DNA from 4 places in the Kitasatospora sp. NPDC098652 genome. Region 2 is predicted to be linked to each of the others. Evidence: riboswitches for the same ligand, from Rfam matches in the RefSeq annotation. Region 2 holds a riboswitch; each other region holds the start of a gene.

Evidence for each region. Region 2 has a riboswitch for cyclic di-AMP ahead of ACIQWA_RS04300 (hypothetical protein). Riboswitches for the same ligand answer to the same signal wherever they lie in the genome.
Region 1: another riboswitch for cyclic di-AMP. It lies ahead of ACIQWA_RS27325 (transglycosylase family protein); the one in region 2 lies ahead of ACIQWA_RS04300 (hypothetical protein).
Region 3: another riboswitch for cyclic di-AMP. It lies ahead of ACIQWA_RS28860 (NlpC/P60 family protein); the one in region 2 lies ahead of ACIQWA_RS04300 (hypothetical protein).
Region 4: another riboswitch for cyclic di-AMP. It lies ahead of ACIQWA_RS28470 (M23 family metallopeptidase); the one in region 2 lies ahead of ACIQWA_RS04300 (hypothetical protein).

The regions. Positions count from the first base shown of each region.
Region 1 covers NZ_JBIWAQ010000014.1:137,407-142,311, reverse strand. The annotation lists gene eno (phosphopyruvate hydratase) at 1-558, opposite strand, end outside; gene ACIQWA_RS27325 (transglycosylase family protein) at 847-1,629, opposite strand; cyclic di-AMP (ydaO/yuaA leader) riboswitch at 1,631-1,801, opposite strand; gene ACIQWA_RS27320 (cytochrome P450) at 2,012-3,328, opposite strand; gene ACIQWA_RS27315 (SDR family NAD(P)-dependent oxidoreductase) at 3,631-4,056, shown strand; gene ACIQWA_RS27310 (MazG family protein) at 4,090-4,905, opposite strand, start outside.
Region 2 covers NZ_JBIWAQ010000002.1:45,436-50,340, forward strand. The annotation lists gene ACIQWA_RS04295 (hypothetical protein) at 1-365, shown strand, start outside; gene ACIQWA_RS04300 (hypothetical protein) at 524-1,870, opposite strand; cyclic di-AMP (ydaO/yuaA leader) riboswitch at 1,873-2,036, opposite strand; gene ACIQWA_RS04305 (MoaF-related domain-containing protein) at 2,457-2,792, shown strand; gene ACIQWA_RS04310 (alpha/beta hydrolase-fold protein) at 2,914-4,074, opposite strand; gene ACIQWA_RS04315 (TetR/AcrR family transcriptional regulator) at 4,350-4,905, opposite strand, start outside.
Region 3 covers NZ_JBIWAQ010000016.1:61,742-66,646, reverse strand. The annotation lists gene ACIQWA_RS28870 (NYN domain-containing protein) at 158-1,459, shown strand; gene ACIQWA_RS28865 (NlpC/P60 family protein) at 1,660-2,694, shown strand; cyclic di-AMP (ydaO/yuaA leader) riboswitch at 3,033-3,189, shown strand; gene ACIQWA_RS28860 (NlpC/P60 family protein) at 3,200-4,312, shown strand; gene ACIQWA_RS28855 (NlpC/P60 family protein) at 4,540-4,905, shown strand, end outside.
Region 4 covers NZ_JBIWAQ010000015.1:180,601-185,505, forward strand. The annotation lists gene ACIQWA_RS28455 (TetR/AcrR family transcriptional regulator) at 1-161, opposite strand, end outside; gene ACIQWA_RS28460 (alpha/beta fold hydrolase) at 191-1,015, opposite strand; gene ACIQWA_RS28465 (YiaA/YiaB family inner membrane protein) at 1,118-1,408, opposite strand; cyclic di-AMP (ydaO/yuaA leader) riboswitch at 1,605-1,763, shown strand; gene ACIQWA_RS28470 (M23 family metallopeptidase) at 1,776-2,642, shown strand; gene ACIQWA_RS28475 (hypothetical protein) at 2,698-3,615, opposite strand; gene ACIQWA_RS28480 (GNAT family N-acetyltransferase) at 3,658-4,245, shown strand; gene ACIQWA_RS28485 (sensor domain-containing protein) at 4,359-4,905, shown strand, end outside.

The DNA.
Region 1 (4,905 bases), on a different contig from region 2:
GTAAACCTCGACGCCCCAGCGGACGGCCTCGGAGAAGGACTCCGCGCCGATCGGGGCGATCATGAACTCCTGGATGTCGACGTTGGAGTCCGCGTGCGAGCCGCCGTTGAGGATGTTCATCATCGGGACCGGCAGGACGTGCGCGTTCGGGCCGCCCAGGTAGCGGAACAGCGGCAGGTCGCTGGCCTCGGAGGCGGCGTGCGCGACGGCCAGCGAGACGCCCAGGATGGCGTTGGCGCCGAGCGAGGACTTGTCCGGGGTGGCGTCCAGGTCGAGCATGGCCTGGTCGATCAGGCGCTGCTCGGTGGCGTCGTAGCCGACCAGCTCGGGGCCGATCTGCTCGATGACGGCCAGGACGGCCTTCTCCACGCCCTTGCCGAAGTAGCGGTTCTTGTCGCCGTCGCGCAGTTCGAGCGCCTCGAAGGCGCCGGTCGAGGCACCCGACGGAACAGCGGCACGACCCGTGCTGCCGTCGTCGAGGCCGACCTCGACCTCGACCGTGGGGTTGCCGCGGGAGTCGAGGATTTCACGGGCTACGACGACATCGATGGACGGCACGAAGCATCTCCTTGCGGAAGCAGGGTCCGGCTGCGGGTGGTGCCGTCGGCCGGACGATTGCGGAGTCGTTACGACCAGAGCCTAACCGCCCGGGCTCCCGGGGCCACGTCGGCCTGGGCTGCGTCTCACCGTGTGGCCCGGCTACCCACCGGTAGTTCACCTGCTCGTCCCGGCGCGTCCCACCGGGGCGGGCGGACGCGGACGTAGGGGGCCGCCGGGCGCGGCCCCCTACCTGTCCAGCGTGTCGTCACCTGTCCAGCGTGTCGTCCGCCGTGGAAACGGTCCGGCTCAGCCCAGGTGCAGGACCTGGCCGGGCACGATCAGGTCCGGGTTGCCGCCGACCGTGCCGCGGTTGCCGTCGTACAGCGCCTGCCAGCCGCCGGACACGCCCTGGGCGGTGGCGATGCCCGACAGGGTGTCGCCGTCCCGGACGGTGTAGTCGTGGCCGGTCGTGGCGGCCGGGGCCTGGGCGGCCCGCGGGGCGGCGTGCTTGGGGGCGTACTGCTGCGCCGACGGGTCGGCGGGCTTCTCGGCCTGCTTCGGCGCGGCGTGCTTCGGCGCGTACTGCTGGACCGGCTTCGACTGGGCGGGCTTCGCGGCGGCCTTGGGGGCCTGCTGCTTGGGCGCCTGCTGCTGGGCCTGCTGCTTCTGCGGCTTGGCGTCCGAGGAGGTGTCCACCTCGGCCGGGGCACCGCCCTTGCTCAGGCCGGCCTTCTTGGAGCAGACCGGCCAGGCGCCGGGGCCCTGCGAGGCGAGGACCTTCTCGGCGACCGCGATCTGCTGCGCCTTGCTGGCCTGGTTGGCCTGCGCCGCGTACGCGGTGCCGCCGTACGCCTTCCAGGTGCTGGGGGTGAACTGGAGGCCGCCGGAGAAGCCGTTGCCGGTGTTGATGCTCCAGTTGCCGCCGCTCTCGCACTGGGCGACGGAGTCCCAGACGGAGGCCGGGGCGGCGGAGGCACCGGTGGCGGTGAGGAGCGGCAGTGCGAGTCCGACGCCGGCCACACCTGCGACGGCGATGGCCTTCTCGGCCTGGGTGCGACGACGATGACGGCCAGTTCCAACGAACAGCATGAAGGTCCCTCTCCGCACGCCTGCGAGGTGAGCTGTCGGGTTCGGACCGGGAGGTGGCCCGGCCGCCGTCTGCGGAATCGATTCCGCGCGGGCGGCTTCACCCCGAGCCGTGGAGGAACGGCAACAAACCTGGTTCCCCCGCCCCTGCCCAGGGTTCTGGTCGGTTTCCCGTGACGCGGCGGGCAGGATTCGGCGTCCCGCGCACGAGGTCCGCAGCTGCGAACTCCACGGAGACTAGACAGATCCTCAGACGAATCACAAGCTCATATCACCGACATCACACCAGAATTACGGCCCGTGTTCGATCGCCTACCAACGGCGGGTCTTTGTCCGGTTTGATGGGCGTTCATACCGTCGCTGGTGGCCGGTTCCGGATGCCTCGTCAGCGTGTCGCCGGCTCAGGAAGGCCGTGCGGCGACCTGAGCTCCGGACTGAATTCGACCGGAAGTTCGCGCAATCCACGCATGATCAGGCCACCCCGCCAGCGCAGATTCTCCGGGCTTTCGGCCAGGCGCAGATCGGGCAGCCGGGAAAGCAGCGTGGCCAGCGCGGACCGCCCCTCCAGCCGGGCCAGCGGGGCGCCGATGCAGTAGTGGATGCCGTGCCCGAACCCCAGGTGGGGGTTGTCGCTCCGGGCCAGGTCGAGGGTGTTCTCGTCGGAGAACCTGGCCGGATCGCGGTCCGCCGCCGCCAGCACCACCAGCACCGGATCCCCGACCGGGATCTCCACCCCGCCGATGGTCAGCGGACGGGTCGCGAACCGCCAGGTCGCCAGCTCCACCGGCCCGTCGTAGCGCAGGAGTTCCTCGATCCCGGTCTCCAGCAGCGCGGTCTCGCCGCGGGCCACCGACTCCTGCAGCAGGGCCCGCTGCCCGGGATTGCGCAGCAGCGCGTACGTGCCGTTGCCGATGAGGTTCACCGTCGTCTCGAACCCGGCGAAGAGGAGGATGAAGGCCATCGCGGCGGCCTCGTTCTCGGTCAGGTGCTCGCCGTGGTCGCTCGCCCGGATCAGGCCGGAGATCAGGTCGTCCCCGAGATCCGCCCGCTTGCGGTGGATCAGCTCCAGCAGGTACGCCCGCATCCGCTTCACCGCCCGCCCCACACCGCCGCGTTGGCCGCCCGCCTGGCCCGGCTTGGTGTGGCGCAGCATCATTCCGGCCCAGTCGCGGAAGTCGTCCTGGTCCTCGGCCGGCACGCCCAGCATGTCGCAGATCGCGTAGATGGGGAGCGGGAACGCGAACTCGTGGATCAGGTCCGCCGAACCGCGCTGCGCGAAGCCGTCGATCAGCCGGTCGGTCAGCTGCTGGACCCGCGGCTCGAACTCGGCCACCCGGCGCGGGGTGAACGCCTTCGCCACCAGGCGGCGCAGCCGGGTGTGGTCCGGCGGGTCGATGTTCAGCAGGTGGGTCATCAGGTCCGCCTGCCGCTCCCCCGGGATGCCCACCCGGCCGGTGCGGTGCGCCTGCTCGCTGTGGTGCGCCGGGTTCTTCGACAGCCGGCTGTCCGCGAGCGCCTGCCGGGCGTCCGCGTAGCGCGTCACCAGCCAGGCCTCCACCCCGCTCGGCAGCTTGGTGCGGTGCACCGGCGCGTGCTCGCGCAGCCAGGCGTAGGCGGGGTACGGGTCGGCGGCGAACTCCCAGGTGAAGAGCTGCGGGTCGGGCTGGGCGGCGGGCTGGGCGCCCTCGGGCTGAGCTGGCATGGGTCGACCGTAACCGCTGGACCGGACGGGCCCGGACCACCGGCGGACGCGCCCTCGCCACCGGCCGGAGGTCACCGCCGCGCGAACCGTCCGTGACCGGCGCGCGAGCGGGGCGCCGACACTCCGTGGACGGCTCGTGGACGCCGGGTGGACAGGCCTTGGCCAGCTCTTGGCCGGGCGGCAGGCGTGAGCCTGGTCACCTGCGGGGTAATCCCTGTTGCGGAGGGTCAGGACCTGCCTACGATCCTCCGAAGTACGCGCGGGCGCCGGTGCGGTGCCGCCCGCAGGGAGGAGCTGGACCAATGACGGTCAGCGGAGCAGTCGTCGTCATCGCGGTACTCGCGGGCGGTTCGGGGGCCGACCTCGCCCGCCGGTTCGCCGCGGCCGACGCCGCCGGGATGCTGATCGCCGACACCCACGTCGGCGTCGCCGAGGACCTCGCCGCCGAACTCGACCGGCCGGGCTGCCCCGTGGTCGGCGTCTCCGGCGACATCCGCCGGCCCAGCGACGTCGCCGCCCTGGTCGACACCGCCGAGAAGCACTTCGGTCCGATCGACCTCTTCTGCGTGGCGGGCCCGAAGGGCGAGCGGATCGTCTCCCTCGCCGACCTGCCCGCCCACCTCGACCTGGAGCGCCTCGCCGAACTGGTCGTCCTGATCGGCGAGGCGATCGGCGAGCTCGTCCCGCCGCAGCGGTCCGCCTCGGAGCGCACCGCCACGGCGGCCTGAGCCGCCCCTCTGCTCCGGCCTGAGCCGCCCCCGCTACTCCGGCTTGAGCCCCTCGGCCGCGCGCACCGCCTCCCGGTAGCCGCGCGCGGCCGAGCGCAGCGCCGCGTCCACATCCACCCCCGCGTCGTGCGCCCGCTGCACCACCGCCAGCAACAACCGGCCCACCGACTCCGCGGTCAGCTCCGCCGGCAGCTCGTACGGCTCGTCCAGCACCTGCGCGAAGCCCGCCCGGCGCACCCGGGACACCAGCTTCGCCGCGTACGCCAGCGCCGGCAGCCCGGCCGGGACGCCGTCCAGGACGGACTCCCGGTCCGCCTTCTCGGCCGCCTTCAACTGCTCCCAGTTCGCCTCCACCTCGGCGGCGCCCTCCGCCTCGACGTCCCCGAACACGTGCGGGTGCCGGTACACCAGCTTGTCCACGATGTCCCCGGCCACGTCGTCGACGGTGAACGGCCCGGTCGGGTGCTCCTCGGCGATCCGGGCGTGGAAGAACACCTGCAGCAGGACGTCGCCCAGCTCCTCGCGCAGCGCGTCCCGGTCCCCCTCCTCGATCGCCTCGACCAGCTCGTAGGCCTCCTCGACCAGGTACTTCACCAGGCTCTCGTGGGTCTGCTCGGCGTCCCACGGGCAGCCGCCGGGCGAGCGCAGCCGGTCCATCACCGAGGCGAGGTCCAGCAGCCGCGCACCCGGCAGGTCGTACGAGCCGGGCAGTACCTCGATCTCCGGCACCTCCCCGGCGTGCTCCACCGCGAGCCGGGCCAGCGCGTCCGTCAGCCCCGGGTCCCCGTCCGGGCCGCCCAGCCACACCGTCGGCCCCGCCCCGGCCGGCTGGCCGGTCAGCAGCCGCGC
Region 2 (4,905 bases):
CGGACCCGGCGTCGCCCGGCGGCACCACCACCATTCACGCCTTCGTCGCCAACGCGGGCCCGGACACCACCGCGTCCCCGTTCACGGTGACGGTCACCCTCCCGGACGGGGTGAGCGCGGACCCCCCGTTCTACCCCACGGACTGCAAGGTCGTCGCACGCGGCAGGCAGGTGCGCTGCGTCTTCGGCTCCGGGTTGAAGGAGGGGCGCAGCGCGACCGCCCTCGTCCCGGTCCTGCTCTCCCCCGATCTGCCGCTCGGGGTCCTGGTGGGCGGCTCGGTCGAGGTGCGCAGCGCGGACGACCCGGGCGGCATCCGCCACCGGGAGCCGTTCGACATCCGGGTCGTCGAGACGACCGAGGGCTGACGGCCGGATCGCCCCACCGGTCACCGGCCGCCGGTGAGCGGCTGCCGGATCCCGGTGACGGGTGGGGCGGGCTCGTGGTTACCGGTGGACGTGGTCACCGGTACAGGTGGTCACCGGTGGACGTGGTCACCGGTACAAGTGGTTACCGGTAGACGCGGTCACCGGTAGACGCGGACGTAGTCGGCGGCCATGGTGATCGGGGCGTTCCCCTGCGGCGCCGGGTGGTACTTGCCGGCGCTCACCGAGAGGTTGAGGATCAGGTACGCCGAGAAGTTGGCCCCGACGCCCTTGCCGTCCGAGAACACCTTGACGCCGTTGACGTACCAGTCGACCGAGTTGGCGCCGTAGTAGGTGCCGATGGTCACCCACTGGTCGGCGGCGACGGCGCTCGCATCGGTGTAGTAGTCGGGGTTGCCGGGGTTGACGTGGTTGGTCAGCTCCAGCAGGTTCGGGTTGTCGGGGTGGTACTCGAAGGAGTCGATCTCCCCGTTGCCGTTCTTCCAGGTCCACAGGGCGGGCCAGGCGCCGGTGCCGGCGGGCAGCTTGACCCGGGTCTCGGCGTAGTCGCCGGTCTTGACCTGGAAGCCCTCGGCGGAGCCCTCGGTGGTCAGGAAGCCGGTGTTCCAGGACTGCTTGCCGTTCTCCAGGGTGGGGCCGCCCGGGGTGGCGGTGAACGTGGCGACGCCGTTCCCGACGGTGACGTTGTTCTTGTTCAGCCAGTCGAGCTTGTTGTCGTCCGGGTTGTGGTTCCCGTACTTGTACGAGGTGCTCTTGTCACCGACCCAGCGCTGGCCCCAGTTGATCGGGCCGTTGAACTCGTCGGACCAGGTCAGCGACTTGCCCGCGATCGGGGAGGACGGCGCCGGGGTCGTCGGGGTGGCCGTGGCGGTCGGGGTGCTGGTCGGGGCCGGGGCCGGGGTCTGGGTCGGGGTCGCGGTGGGGGTCGCCGTGGGGGTCGCGGTCGGCTTCGCCGTGGGGGTCGCGGTGGGGGTCGCGGTGGGGGTCGCCGTCGGGGAGGGGGCCGGCGTGGGCGTACCCGTGGCCGAGACCACCAGCTGCTGCGAGGGCAGGTTGTGCCACGCGCCGCCGAGGTCCTGCCAGAAGCCGAACTGGGTGTACGTCCCGGCGGCCAGGGTGCGGGCGGCGCTGGTGTAGTTGAATCCGCCGGGGCAGATCTGCACGTTGCTCGCGTTGCCCGGGAAGTCCAGGTTGGTGCCGCGCGCGTCACGGACGCCGACGCCGACGGTCCTGGCGGTGAAGCAGGACGAGGAGTGCAGGGCCAGCGAGGCGGTGCCGGCCTTGCCGGCGACCATGGTGGCGGGGGCGAGCCGGTCCTGGGTGACGGTCGGGCCGGTGGCGGCCTGGGCGCCGGAGACGGACGGCAGGCCGAGCAGGCCGGCACCGGTGATGGCGAGCGCCCCGGTCGTGGCGAGGGCGGCGTTGCGGCCACGGTGGGACGGACGGGCGTGGCGGGGCGCGCGACGGCGCCGGGCAGGCTGGTGCATGGGGATCCTCTGCGACGCCTGCGAGGTGAGCTGTCGGATTCGGGCTGCAGTTGCCCGGCCGCCTGTGGAGCGGCTTCACCCCTAGCCGCGACCCGCACGCTGGTGCGTACGGGCCGGGCGCTGACCTTGGTTCCCCCGCTCCCGTCCGCTGTGGTGCTCGGGTACTCGCCGGCGGGTGGACGGGACTCGGCGTCCCGGCGGCGGGGTCCGCGACGGCGGACGACGACTGCAGGCTAGGCAGGCCGTCCGTGGACGGACAACCTGATCAAGCCGGTTGTCGCACAGCTCACAGTGGTGTCGATCAACGACGCTGCGTGGTGGCCGAGTTGATCACCGGAGTCGACGCCGCCCGGTTCCCCCGTCCGGCCCGCCCGCACTGCCGGCCGCACTGCCCGCCGCACACGGTGCGCGGTACGACGGTGCCGGACCGTACCGTGACCGCCGAACCGTGACATCCGTGGCGTGGAGCCGCCCGTATCCGCCCGGTCGGATAAATTGGAGCCCTGGGATTTTCCACGGTGCACAAGAGCACCGACCAGAGCCGTACGACCCGTCCCCCGTTCCGGAGAAGAGGTTCCGCCCCACCATGACCGCGCCCGCGCCCCTGCCCGCCTTCGCCGGCCGCACCTACGTCTTCCGGGCCGACAACGGCGCGGCCTTCCGCAACTCCTACTCGGCCGACGGCACCCGGCTGCGCTGGGAGGGCCTCGGTGAGTCGGCGGGCCAGTGGGAGGACGTGCGGCTGCACGTCGCCGAGGTCGCACCGGAGATCTACTTCGTCAGCTGGACGGAACAGAGCGGGATCACCGTCAGCCACGTGATGGACCTCAACGCGCTGACCGTACGGGCCTTCTGGACCTTCGAGGGCGAGGGCGGCCGGGTCGGCCAGTTGCACACCGGGACGCTGGAGCGGGTCGCCTGACCGGCGCCGGAACGGACCGACCCCCCGGGAGCCGCGGCTTCCGGGGGGTCGGTGTGTTCCGTGTGTGTTCTGCCCTGTTCCGTGTGTTCTGCGTGTCCTGTGCGTTCCGCGGGCGGCGCCGTCAGACGGTCTGGCCCGGGTGGCCCGGCTGGTTCGGGACCTTGAGGTGCTGGGACAGCCACTCCAGCGAGGACGGCAGCAGGGCGCTCCAGGTCTCGAAGTTGTGGCCGCCGTTCTCGAGCATGCTGTAGGAGACCTTCATCGGGCTCTTCGCGGCGTCGATGAACGCCTCGGTGTCCTGCTTGTAGTTGCCGTCGCCCTTCTTGGTGCCGGCCAGCAGCACGGAGACGTTCGGCTGCGGCAGGTTCTTCAACCGCCACATCAGGTCGGCCTCGTTGCGGCGCTGCTTGCTGCCGCCGAAGAGGTCGCCGGTGGTCGGGTCGTCGGCCGCCTCGTAGTACCCGGAGAGGGACACGGCGGTCGGGAAGACGTCCGGGTGGCGCATGGCCAGCTTGAGCGCGCAGTAGCCGCCGGTGGAGTTGCCCATGAAGGCCCAGGCCTGCGGGTCGGTCGAGACCCGGTAGCTGGCCTGGATCGCCGACGGGACGTCCTTGGTGAAGTACGTGTCGGACTGGGCGCCGCCGGGGATGTCCTCGCACTCGGTGTCCTGCGGCAGCGCGGGCGAGGGGCGCATCAGGACCATGACGGTCGGCTGCATCCGGCCCTCCTGCAGCAGCTTGAGCGCGGCGCCCGGGTAGTTGAAGCGGGTGATCAGGTTCTCGGCGATTCCTGGGAAGCCGGTGCTGACGATCACGGCCGGGAACTGCTTCTGCGCGTACTCGGGCTGGAAGTACTGGGGCGGAAGGTAGACGTAGCCCTCGGTCGACAGCCGGCTTTCCTTGCCGTCGATCCGGACCTTGCGGATCTCGCCGGACTGGCTGGGCTCCCGGCCCATGGCGCCGCCGCCCTTGACCGAGGCCTGGCCTATGGTCTCGACCAGCAGTCGGCCGGAGGCGTCCGCCTTGTTGTGGATGACCACCGGGCCGGTGCTGCCCGTGCCCATCAGGTCGTCCCAACTGCTGTAGAAGGCGAAGTAGTTGTTCGCCACCAGCCCGAGCGCGGCGAGCACCGCCAGCTGGGTGGCGAGCAGCGCGCCGATCCGGCCGAGCACCGCCTGCCAGCTCTTCCGGGCGAGTCTGGGCCAGAGCCAGACCGTGCCGACCATCATCACGACCGCCATCAGCACGGCCAGTGCCAGCACCTTGTGGCTCGTCAGACCCATGTTCCAGTTGCTCCCACGCCTCGAACTCCCACCCCTCCGTTCAGGGACATCCGAGGAGGTCACCCCGGTTCCCCCACCGGGGCGCGAGCACCAACCCTAGCGGGAGCTGTGAGGAAGCTGATCGGGGGCTGTGGGCAGGCCGCGAACAGATGACAGAGTTCAACTTTCAGATAACAGATAACAGATTTCGAAAGTTGTTCGCTGTCATCTGTTCGCTGTTCGCTGTCACCTGTTCGCGGCCGTCTGTTCGCTTTCGCCCGCTCGCCGCCGGCCCGCTACTCCCCCGCCGGCTGAGCCCACAGCCGCAGCCCCACCGTGAGTTCGCGCATGCAGCGGGCACCGAGGTCCTGCGGGGAGCCGGGGCCGGTGACAGCCGCGTCGGAGCCCGCCCACTGCTCCAGGGCCACCCGGATCGCCGCCGTGGCCGCGGCCGCGGCCAGCCGGACCTCCAGCGGATCGACGCCGTCCGGACAGCGGGCGGCCAGCACGCCCCGCAGCCGCTCCTCCGACCCGGCATGGACCCGCTGCCAGGTGCCGTCCAGCCGCGGGTCGCGCAGCAGGTCGCGGGTCCAGTGCATCGCCTCGACGGCCGCGTCGTCGGCCGGGGTGAGCGACTCGACGGCCGAGCGCTCCAACGCCTCGCGCAGCGGTACGTCCGCCGGGCTCTCGGCCAGCAGGTCCATCCAGCGCTGCCCGCCGGCCGCCAGCAGCGGGGCGACGGCGTCCTCCTTGACGGAGAAGTAGCGGTAGAAGGTGCGCAGCGAGATGCCCGCGGCGGCGGCGATCTCCTCGGCGGTGGTCGCCTCGGCGCCCTGCTCGGCGAAGAGCGCG
Region 3 (4,905 bases), on a different contig from region 2:
GGTGGACGCAGCGAGGGAGCCCGGCGAAGCGCAGGGGCTTCAGCCCGCTGCGCCGGCACCGGAGCCGGCCGCCGAGCCGGGCCCGTCCGAGACCGACCTCCCGGAGGGCCCCGGCGCGGCCCCGGCCGGTGCGGGTGCCGAGCGGGCGGCCGAGAAGCTGGACCGGCCGCTGCCCGAGGGGGTGCGCCGGCGGGTGGTCGGGCTGGCCTCGGACGCGCTGGGCGGGCTGCCGCCCGGGGAGCTGCCGCAGAGCCTGCGTCAGTACGTCAAGTTCACCCCCGCGCGGCGGGCCAAGTACGCGGCCACCGCGCTGGCGGCGGCGCTGGAGTCCGAGCCGGCCTTCCGGGTGCGGATAGCGGAGCGGCTGCGGCTGGGCCAGCCGGACCTGGTGAAGGCGCTGGAGTCGGGGACCGTCCCCGGCGCCGCCGATCCGATGGACGTCGCCGCCGCCGCCTACCTGGTGCGCTCGCCCGGCTGGAGCCGACTGGTCGCCGAGGCGGGCGAGGAGGCCGAGCGGGCCGGCGCCGAGGACGCGGCGGCGGAGGCCTCCCGGCTGGTGGAGAAGCTCCAGGCCGAGCTGGCCGAGGTGCGGGCCGCGGCGCGCGCGGACCTGGAGCGCCAGCGCGCGGAGTTCGAGGGCGTCCGGCGGGAGGCCGAGTCGCTGCGCAAGAAGGTGCGGTCGCTGGAGAGCGACACCCGGCGGGCGCAGGCCGAGACCCGGCGGGTGACCGGGGAGCTGGAGGCGGCGAGGGCGCAGGCCGCCGGGGAGCGCAGTGCGGCCGAGTCCGAGGCGCGGCGGCTGCGGCACCGGGTGTCCGAACTGGAGACCGCGGTCGAGCAGGGCCGCCGTTCGGCCCGGGAGGGCCGCAGCGTCGAGGACATGCGGCTGCGGCTGCTGCTGGACACCGTGCTGCAGTCGGCGCAGGGCCTGCAGCGGGAGCTGGCCCTGCCGGTCTCCCAGATCCGCCCGGCGGACCTGGTGGAGGCGGTGGTGCCGGGGGCGGCCTCGCCGCACGACGTGGCCCGGCGCGGCCTGGCCGAGGACGACCCGGCGCTGCTGGACCAGCTGCTGGCGATCCCGCAGGTGCACCTGGTGGTGGACGGCTACAACGTGACCAAGACCGGGTATCCGGCGCTGCCGCTGGAGCAGCAGCGGATCCGGCTGCTGGGCGGGCTGGCGATGCTGGCCCAGCGCACCCAGGCGGAGGTCACCTGTGTGTTCGACGGGCAGGACCTGGACGTACCGGTCATCATGGCGCCGCCGCGCGGGGTCCGGGTACGGTTCAGCCGGACCGGCGAGACCGCGGACGAGCTGATCCGCCGTCTGGTCCGGGCCGAGCCGCAGGGCCGTCCGGTGGTGGTGGTCTCCACCGACCGGGAGGTCGCGGAGGGCGTGCGGAAGGCGGGTGCGCGCCCGGTGGCCTCGGTGCTGCTGCTGAACCGGCTGGCCCGGCCCTGAGCTGGGGCCGGAGGCGGTGACGGCAGGTCAGTGGGGTTTCCGTGCGGGTGTGCGGATCCGGTGAAGTCAGTGGGGGAAGCGGAGTTCACGCCTTCGGGGGAGTGGCAAAACGGGTAGATCTTCACTAGGGTCTGGCGTCAAACCTATTTTCCGGAATCTCACCTGATCAGGTGAGTCCGATGGAAGAAGGAGCCGGTCTCTTGGCCTCCCACCGCCGTCCGAAGCAGCCCAGCCGCGCACGGGTCTCCGTGCTCACCGCTGCTGCTGCGACCGCGGTCGCCCTCTCCGCGCAGGTCGCCGCGCACGCGGCGCCGCAGCCGAACAAGAGCGACGTCAAGGCGCAGATCGACCAGCTCCAGCAGGAGCAGGAGCAGGCGGCCGAGAAGTACAACGGCGCCAAGGAGCGTGCCGACCAGCTCCGCAAGCAGGCCGACCAGCTCCAGGACCAGGTGGCCCGCAGCCAGGACCAGATGAGCCAGCTCCAGGTGGGCCTGGCCCAGGTCGCGGGCGAGCAGTACCGCACCGGTGGCATCGACCCGTCCGTGCAGCTGATGCTCTCCTCCGACCCGTCCGGCTACCTGGACAAGGCGTCGAGTGTCCAGCAGGCCAGCACCACCCAGACCGAGGCGCTCAAGGGCCTGCTCGACCAGCAGCGCCGGCTGGACCAGGAGAAGGCCGAGGCGGCCGCCGTGCTCGCCTCCCTGGACTCCACCACCAAGGACCTCAACCAGGCCAAGGCGGACGTCAACACCAAGTTGAAGGCCGCCCAGGACCTGCTGAACTCGCTCAGCGCCGCCGACCGGGCCGCGCTCCGGGCCCAGCAGCAGCAGGACGACCGCGCCTCCCGCGGCGCCGACCGGGTCGACCTCAGCAACCTGCCGCCGGCCAGCGGCTACGCCGCCGTGGCGGTGGCCAAGGCGATGAGCAAGCAGGGCTCGCCGTACGTCTGGGGCGCCACCGGGCCCTCCACCTTCGACTGCTCGGGCCTGATGGTCTGGGCGTACGGTCAGGCCGGCGTCTCGCTGCCGCGCACCTCGCAGGAGCAGGGCCACATCGGGACCGCCGTGACGCTGGCCACCGCCCAGCCGGGCGACCTGGTGATCTACGGCGGCGACATGCACCACGTCGGGATGTACATCGGCAACGGCATGGTGGTCCACGCGCCGCACACCGGTGACGTGGTGAAGGTGATGAAGGCCGACGCGATGCCGATCAACACGATCCGCCGGATCTGACGCCCCGGCACCACCCCGAGGGCCGGTTCCGGCCCTGTGATCCGCGCCACCTCCGATCGGGGGTGGCGCTTCGGGTGTGGGTCCCCGATGGGCCGGACGGTGAGAGTCGATCAGCTTTGCGTGCGGCGCTGATCACCATCAGTCATTTTCACAAAAGAACATGGGTAATCTTCCGTCTTTTTTCTGACAAGGATTTGAACCGATCACGGTTCAGTTACTAGGGTCGTGCCCCGAACCACCGCACAGTCGATCACCCAGCCCGGGTGGCGGCGGTGGTTACCGCCGAGTTCGCGAAACAGCGGGGCAGGTCGGAACGACTGCCCGACAGGGGAGCCCAGTAGTCGGGGGCGCTGCGGAGCGGAGCCGGGGAACCACACGTTCCTCCGGGGTGAATCGGCGCCAGGTCGGCCGTAGGTGAGGCCGGTGAGGCGTCGTAGGGCATGCTTCCGGCCCGAACCCGTCAGCTCACCCGGTAGGCGGGAGTAGGAAGAAGGAGTCCGCCTTCGTGGCGTCCCATCGTCGTCCCAAGCCCGCCAGCCGTACCCGCGTCTCGATCCTGACCGGTTTCGCCGCCGCGGCCGTCGCCCTCTCCGCGCAGTCCGGCGCGCACGCCGACCCGCAGCCGACCAAGGACCAGGTCAAGGAGCAGGTCGACCAGCTCAACGAGCAGGCCGAGCAGGCGACCGAGAAGTACAACGCCGCCCAGGAGAAGCAGCAGGAGCTGGAGAAGCAGGTCTCCGGCCTCCAGGACCAGGTGGCCCGGCAGCAGGCCCAGGTGACCGACCTCCAGGGCGGCCTGGCCGAGATCGCCGGCGAGCAGTACCGCAACGGGGGCATATCCCCGACGGTCCAGCTGATGTTCTCCTCCAGCCCGGACAACTTCCTCAACCAGGCCGGCGCGCTGAACCAGGCGGGCAGCACCCAGAAGAACCAGCTCAAGCAGCTGCAGGACCAGCAGCGCAAGCTGGACCAGGACCGCACCGAGGCCCAGGGCAAGCTCGGCGAGCTGGAGGCCACGACCCAGCAGCTGAAGGCCTCCAAGGACGAGGTCCAGAACAAGCTCAAGGCCGCCCAGGACCTGCTCAACACGCTGACCGAGCAGGAGCGCCAGGCGATCAAGGCGGCCGAGGAGAAGGCCGCGGCCGACGCCGCCGCGAAGGCCGCCGCCGCCAAGCCGGCCACCCCGGACCGTGCCTCGCGCGACAACAGCCGCAGCGACCTCGGCTCGGGCTCCACCGCCGCGCCGGTCAAGGTCGCCCCGGGCAGCTCGCACGGTGCCGCCGCGCTGGCCGCCGCCGCCACCAAGGTCGGCAGCCCGTACGTCTGGGGCGCCACCGGCCCCGGCTCCTTCGACTGCTCCGGCCTGATGGTCTGGGCGTTCAACCAGGCCGGGGTGTCGCTGCCGCGCACCTCGCAGGAGCAGGCCGGCGCCGGCACCCGGATCGGCTCGGACATCTCCCAGGCCCAGCCCGGCGACATGCTGATCTTCTACGGCGACGCCCACCACGTCGGCATCTACGCGGGCAACGGCCAGGTGCTGCACGCTCCCAAGCCGGGCGCGTCGGTGCGCTACGAGGCCGTCTCCAACATGCCGCTGTCCTCCATCGTGCGGGTCTGATCCCCACCCACGCGTTCACGGGCCCGGTCCTCCGTCACGGAGGGCCGGGCCTGCGGCTTTTCCGGCGGCTCGACCTGGTGTCCGATTAGGGGTCAAATATTCGGGTCGGTAGGGGTTTGGACTCACTTGCCCGGACTCGCTAACGTCTGCCACCGGACTCCCGCTCGACGGCCGCCCACCGGGGCGCGGCCGCGGGGCCGCGCCGCAGGACTGGAGCCGTTGCCGCCATGCCCGTGCACCGTCGTTCCCAACTGCTCGCCCGTGCGCTGGTACTGACCGCGGCCGCCACCACGGCCCTGGGTGTGGCGACCGCCGGCAGCGCCCAGGCCGCCCCCGGGGCGCCGGACGCGCCCGACCGCAAGGACGTCAAGGCCCAGGTCGAGCAGCTGTACGACGAGGCCGAACAGGCCTCGGAGAAGTACAACGCCGCGCAGGAGGCGCAGAAGCGGCTGCAGGGCGAGACCACGATCCTCCAGGGCGAGGTCGCCACCGCCCAGGATCAGCTCAACGAGCTGCGCGGGGACCTCGCCACGGTCGCCGGGGCCGAGTACCGGGGCGGCGGGATGACCCAGACCGCCCAGCTGATGCTCTCC
Region 4 (4,905 bases), on a different contig from region 2:
AACTCGCCGAGTCCGCCGCTGACGTGCTTGTACAGCGAGGGGGTGGCGACGCCGGCCCGGGTGGCGACGGAGGCGAGGGTGAGGGCTTCACCGCCCTGGTCGTCGATGAGGGCGAGGGCGTGGTCGACGACCTGGTCGGGGGTCAGTCCTACGCGGGGCATGGCTTGGTTCTCTCCGTACGGGCGGGGGTTCAGGCGAGTTCGGCGAGGAAGGGCAGCAGGGCGTCGGCGACGGCCTGCGGGTTGTCGGCCATCGGGTAGTGCCCGGACCCTTCGATCATCACCTTGCGGGCGCCGAGCTTCTCGGCCTGGAGGTCGGCGACGGCCTCGGGCTTCGGGAAGTCGGGGTCCTTGCTGCCCATGAGAACGAGGGCCGGGCAGCGGACGGCCGCGCACCAGCCGACGGGTGCGGAGTCGCCGGTGACGTGGCCGCGGGTGGCGGTCCGCCGGCCGGGGGTGCGCAGGGCGGCGACGAGCCCGTCGACGTAGCCGTCGAGGTCGGCGGGGCGGGGGCCGGGGTAGGCCATCTTGCGCAGGTAGAAGCCCCAGACGCCGGGCCACCGGACCATGGCGGCGCCCATGGCGACCATGACGCCCCGCATGAGGGCGTTGGACCGGTGTTCGACGAAGGCGTCGATCAGGGCGATCCCGGCGACCCGCTGGGGTGCGTCGCTGGCGACCTTGACGACCGTCGCCCCGGTGTAGGACTGCCCGACCAGGACGGCCCGTTCGATGCCGAGGTGGTCGAGCAGGGCGAGGACGTCGGTGGCGATGGCGGCGGGCCCGTAGTCGTCCCAGACGATCGAGGAGTCGCCGAAGCCGCGCAGGTCCATGGTGACGACCCGGTGGCCGGCGGCGGTGAGCAGCGGGTGCAGGTGCCGGTAGGCGTGGCGGGAGTCGAGCATCCCGGGGAGGAGGACGACGGGGGTGCCGTCGCCCTGCCGGGTGTCGTCGTACGCGAGGCGGCCGCCGGGGACGTCGAGGAACTGGGTGCTCGGGGTGCTGGTGCCGTTCATGGTGGGCCTCCGCCGGCTCGCTCGTTTCTGCCTGTAGCCATAAAGCTAAGGCTAATAGCCTTAGCCGTCAAGCGTCCGGCCGACGACGAGGGCGCTTCCCGTTCACGCCCCCTCGACCCGGAAGGGGTCGTGCTCGCTGAGCAGCTTCTCCAGCCGGGCCTGGTCGACCCGGGCGACGGTGTCCAAGGACTCCTGTCGGTCCCGGATCACCTTGGCCAGCGTGAACGAGGAGGTGACGGTGTAGAGGAGGCCGATCCCGAGGAAGGCCCGGGTCCAGCCGCCCACCGGCAGGTAGGCGATCCCGGCGGCGAGGGCGGTGCCGGAGAGGGCGAAGGAGAGGACGGCCTGGACGAAGTACGCGGCCGTGGTCCGTGACTGCATCGGTGCGCTCATGGCGCCAGGATGCGACGGGGCGGCCGGGTCGCACATGAGTAGGAGTACTCAGATGGGCCCGGTGGCTGAGGGGTCGTTCGTTGACGTCCGATCACCTGTTCCACAGTGGCCCCGGGCGGATGGCTTGGAATCAGAGCGTCCTAGGATTAACGTTTGATAACGCAGCGCGGTCGTCAACGCCGTACCCAGACGGCACCGTGCGCCGTCGCCTAATCCCGCCGACCGGCCTCCGGGCAGGTCAGGGAGCCGGGGAACCACGTTCCTTGGGGTGAATCGGCGGGGCTCCGGCCCGGCCGTAGGAGACCTTCCTGCTCCGAACCCGTCAGCTAACCCGGTAGGCGCGAAGGAAGGAAAGGAGCGCGCCTCCGTGGCGTCGACGCACACCCCGGCACACCCGGCCGGCCCCGCAGCCGGTACCCAGCTCCTCGACCACCCCGGCCCGCACGGTGCCGAGCCCCGCGACGGCGGGTCCGCCGGACCGGCCGAGCCGTTCGCCCCGGAGGCCGAGGCCAACCGCCACCGGATGCCGCGTCAGGCCCGCGGGGCCTCCCCGCTGCTCGGCGTCACCGCCGTCGCCGCGACCCTGGGCGCCACCGGCTTCGCCTCCGCGACCCCGGCCGCCGCACCCGCCGTCGAGGCCCCGGACGAGACGCCCGTCGCCCTGGCCGCCGACCCCGGCCTCGCGCTCGCCGCCCGGATCCAGCAGCAGGCCGACAGCCAGCGCACCGCCGCCGAGGAGGGTGCCCGGGTCCAGGCCGCCCAGGAGGCCGAGGCCAAGGCCGCCGCCAAGGAGGCGGAGGCCAAGCGCGCCGCCGAGGAGGCCGAGCGGGCCAAGGCCGCCGCCCTCACCCTGCCGGTGAAGGACTACAACCTCTCCGCCCACTACGGCCAGAGCGCCCGCTACTGGGCCCACCTGCACACCGGCCTGGACTTCGCCGCCGACACCGGCACCGCGGTCTACGCCGTCGGCCAGGGCACCGTCACCTCGGCCGGCTGGTCCGGCTCGTACGGCTACCGGATCGTCGAGACCCTGCCCGACGGCACCGAGATCTGGTACTGCCACCTCTCCTCGATCATCAAGGGCTCCGGCAAGGTCACCGCCGGCCAGCAGATCGGCAAGGTCGGCGCGACCGGCAACGTCACCGGCCCGCACCTGCACCTGGAGGTCCGCCCCGGCGGCGGCGCCCCGGTCGACCCGGAGACCTGGCTCCAGCAGCGCGGCCTCACCCCGTAGGACCGATGACGCGGCAGGGCCCCGGGCGGCGCGCCCGGGGCCCTGCCGCGTCAGCTCACTCCTGCTCGTCCTGCTCGTCCTGCTCCTCCAGCTCCTCCTGCTCGTCCGCGGGCAGCTGCGCCAGGTAGGCGTCGATCTCGGCCGCCCCCGGCTCCGGCGCGAGCTCCGGGAACTCCTCCACCAGTAGCCGCGGCAGCCCGGGCACCGTCCACTCGCCGAGCAGGTCGAGCGCCGCCTCGGCCGCCGCCGCCTCGAACTCCTCGAAGCCACCGGCCAGTTCGTCCGGCATCGGGCGCCCCAGCGCGTTCAGCTCGGCCAGGTTGCGGTAGCTGCGCCGCATCAGGCCCTGCTCCAGCAGCAGCCGCGCGCCGTCGGTGGCCATGCCGACGGACAGCACCCGGCCCGGCCCCCAGCCCTGCTCGTCCGGGTCGTCCAGCCAGCCGGTCGGCGTCAGCGCCTCGTACCCGGCCAGCCGCTGCTCCTCGTCGAGCGCCGCGAAGCCGGCCAGCCAGTCCCGGACGGTCGCCGGATCTGTCACGTCCACCCCGTGCGCGTGCAGCAGCACCGCGTACAGCCGGGGCCAGGTCACCAGGTCGGCGCGGCGCAGCAGCCCGGCCGCGACCTCACCCTGCCACTCGGCCTCGGCGTGCAGCCGCTCCTGGCGCTTGGCGTTGAGCCGCTTCGCCGCCCGCTGGTGGTCGACCAGCAGCCGTACGGCCTCGCCGTACGCGAGCGGGTCCTGCTCCGGCGCGGGTTGGACGTAGAGGTGGAGCCGTTCGTACAGCAGGTGCTCCACCTCGTCGGAGGTGAGTTCGGGCCAGCCGTCGTGCATCCTGCCCCCGCCCAGCTCCAGCAGCGCCAGCACCGCGCGCAGCGGCGCTTCGGCCACCGGCGCGCGGTCCTGGCCGGCCGCCCAGGCGAGCAGGTCGGCGGCCCTGGTGCGCGGGGCGAGCCGCAGGTCTTCGTCGTTCATGTTCCGAACGGTAGCCGCCGGACGCCGGTAGGGTCGGCAGCCATGGTCCCCGTACGCCTCGCCGGCCCCAGGCTCGCCCTCCGCGAGTACCGCCACACCCCGGAGGAGGTGGACGCGCTGCACGCGCTGTACGGCGATCCGGAGGTGACCCGCTACCTCCCCTTCGAGCCGCGCGACCGCGAGACCTGCGCCGACCAGCTCGAGCTCTACCTGGAGGAGGCGATGGCCGAGGAGCGGGGCGTCTACCGGCTCGCCGTCGTCCGGCGCGAGGACGCCGAGGACCCGGAGGACGCGCTGCCGATCGCGCACGCCAGCCTCACCCTCGGCAAGTACCGTTCCGCCCACCTCGGTTACGTGCTGAGCCGCCCGGTGTGGGGCCGCGGCTACGCGGGCGAGATCGCCGGACTGCTCTGCGAGCTCTCCTTCGGGGCGCTCGGCCTGCACCGGCTGGCCGCCCGGGTCGACGTCGAGAACGAGGCCTCGGCCAAGGTGCTCACCCGGCTCGGCTTCCGGCTGGAGGGGCGCGTCCGGCACGACCTGTACAAGGGCGGCGCCTGGCGCGACTCGTACCGGTACGCACTGCTCGCCGACGAGTGGTCCGGCCCGGCCGGCCCACCGCAGGGGGGATAACCCCACCCCCGATCCGCCGGTCGGCCGGATGTTTGCCGGGCCGCGCCCCGGCCAGACTGGACCACGTCAGCAAGTACGGAAGACCAGGACTACGAGGGGCCGGGGACCGGGAAATGAGCAGCAGCGGCAGCACGCTGGGTCAGGGATGGGACGCCCCGGGCGGTTACGGCGACGACGGGGCCCGCCCGGCCAGGGCCCACCGCACCGAGGAGCCGCCCGGCTTCTGGCGGGCGCCGTTCTCCGGGCACTACTACCGCGAGGTCGGCTACGCGCTCATCGGGCTGCCGATCGCGATCGTCGGCTTCGTCCTCGCGATCGTTCTGTTCAGCCTCGGCGTCGGCACCTTCGTCACCGTCCTCGGCCTGCCGGTGCTGGCCGCCCTGACCAGCACCGCCCGGGGCTTCGGCCGGGCGGAGCGGGCCCGGGTGCGCGGGATGCTCGCCCTGGACGTGCCCGGCCCGGCGCCGGTGCGCCAGGTCCGCCCGGGCGGCTGGGGCTCGGTCACCGCGCGGCTGGCCGACGGGGCGGGCTGGAAGGCCGTGCTGTACCAGGTGGTGATGTTCCCCTGGGCGGTGTTCAGCTTCTGCCTCACGCTGACGTTCCTGCTGCTCGGCTGGGCGATGGCGCTCTACCCGCTCTACCACTGGGTCTTCCCGCGCT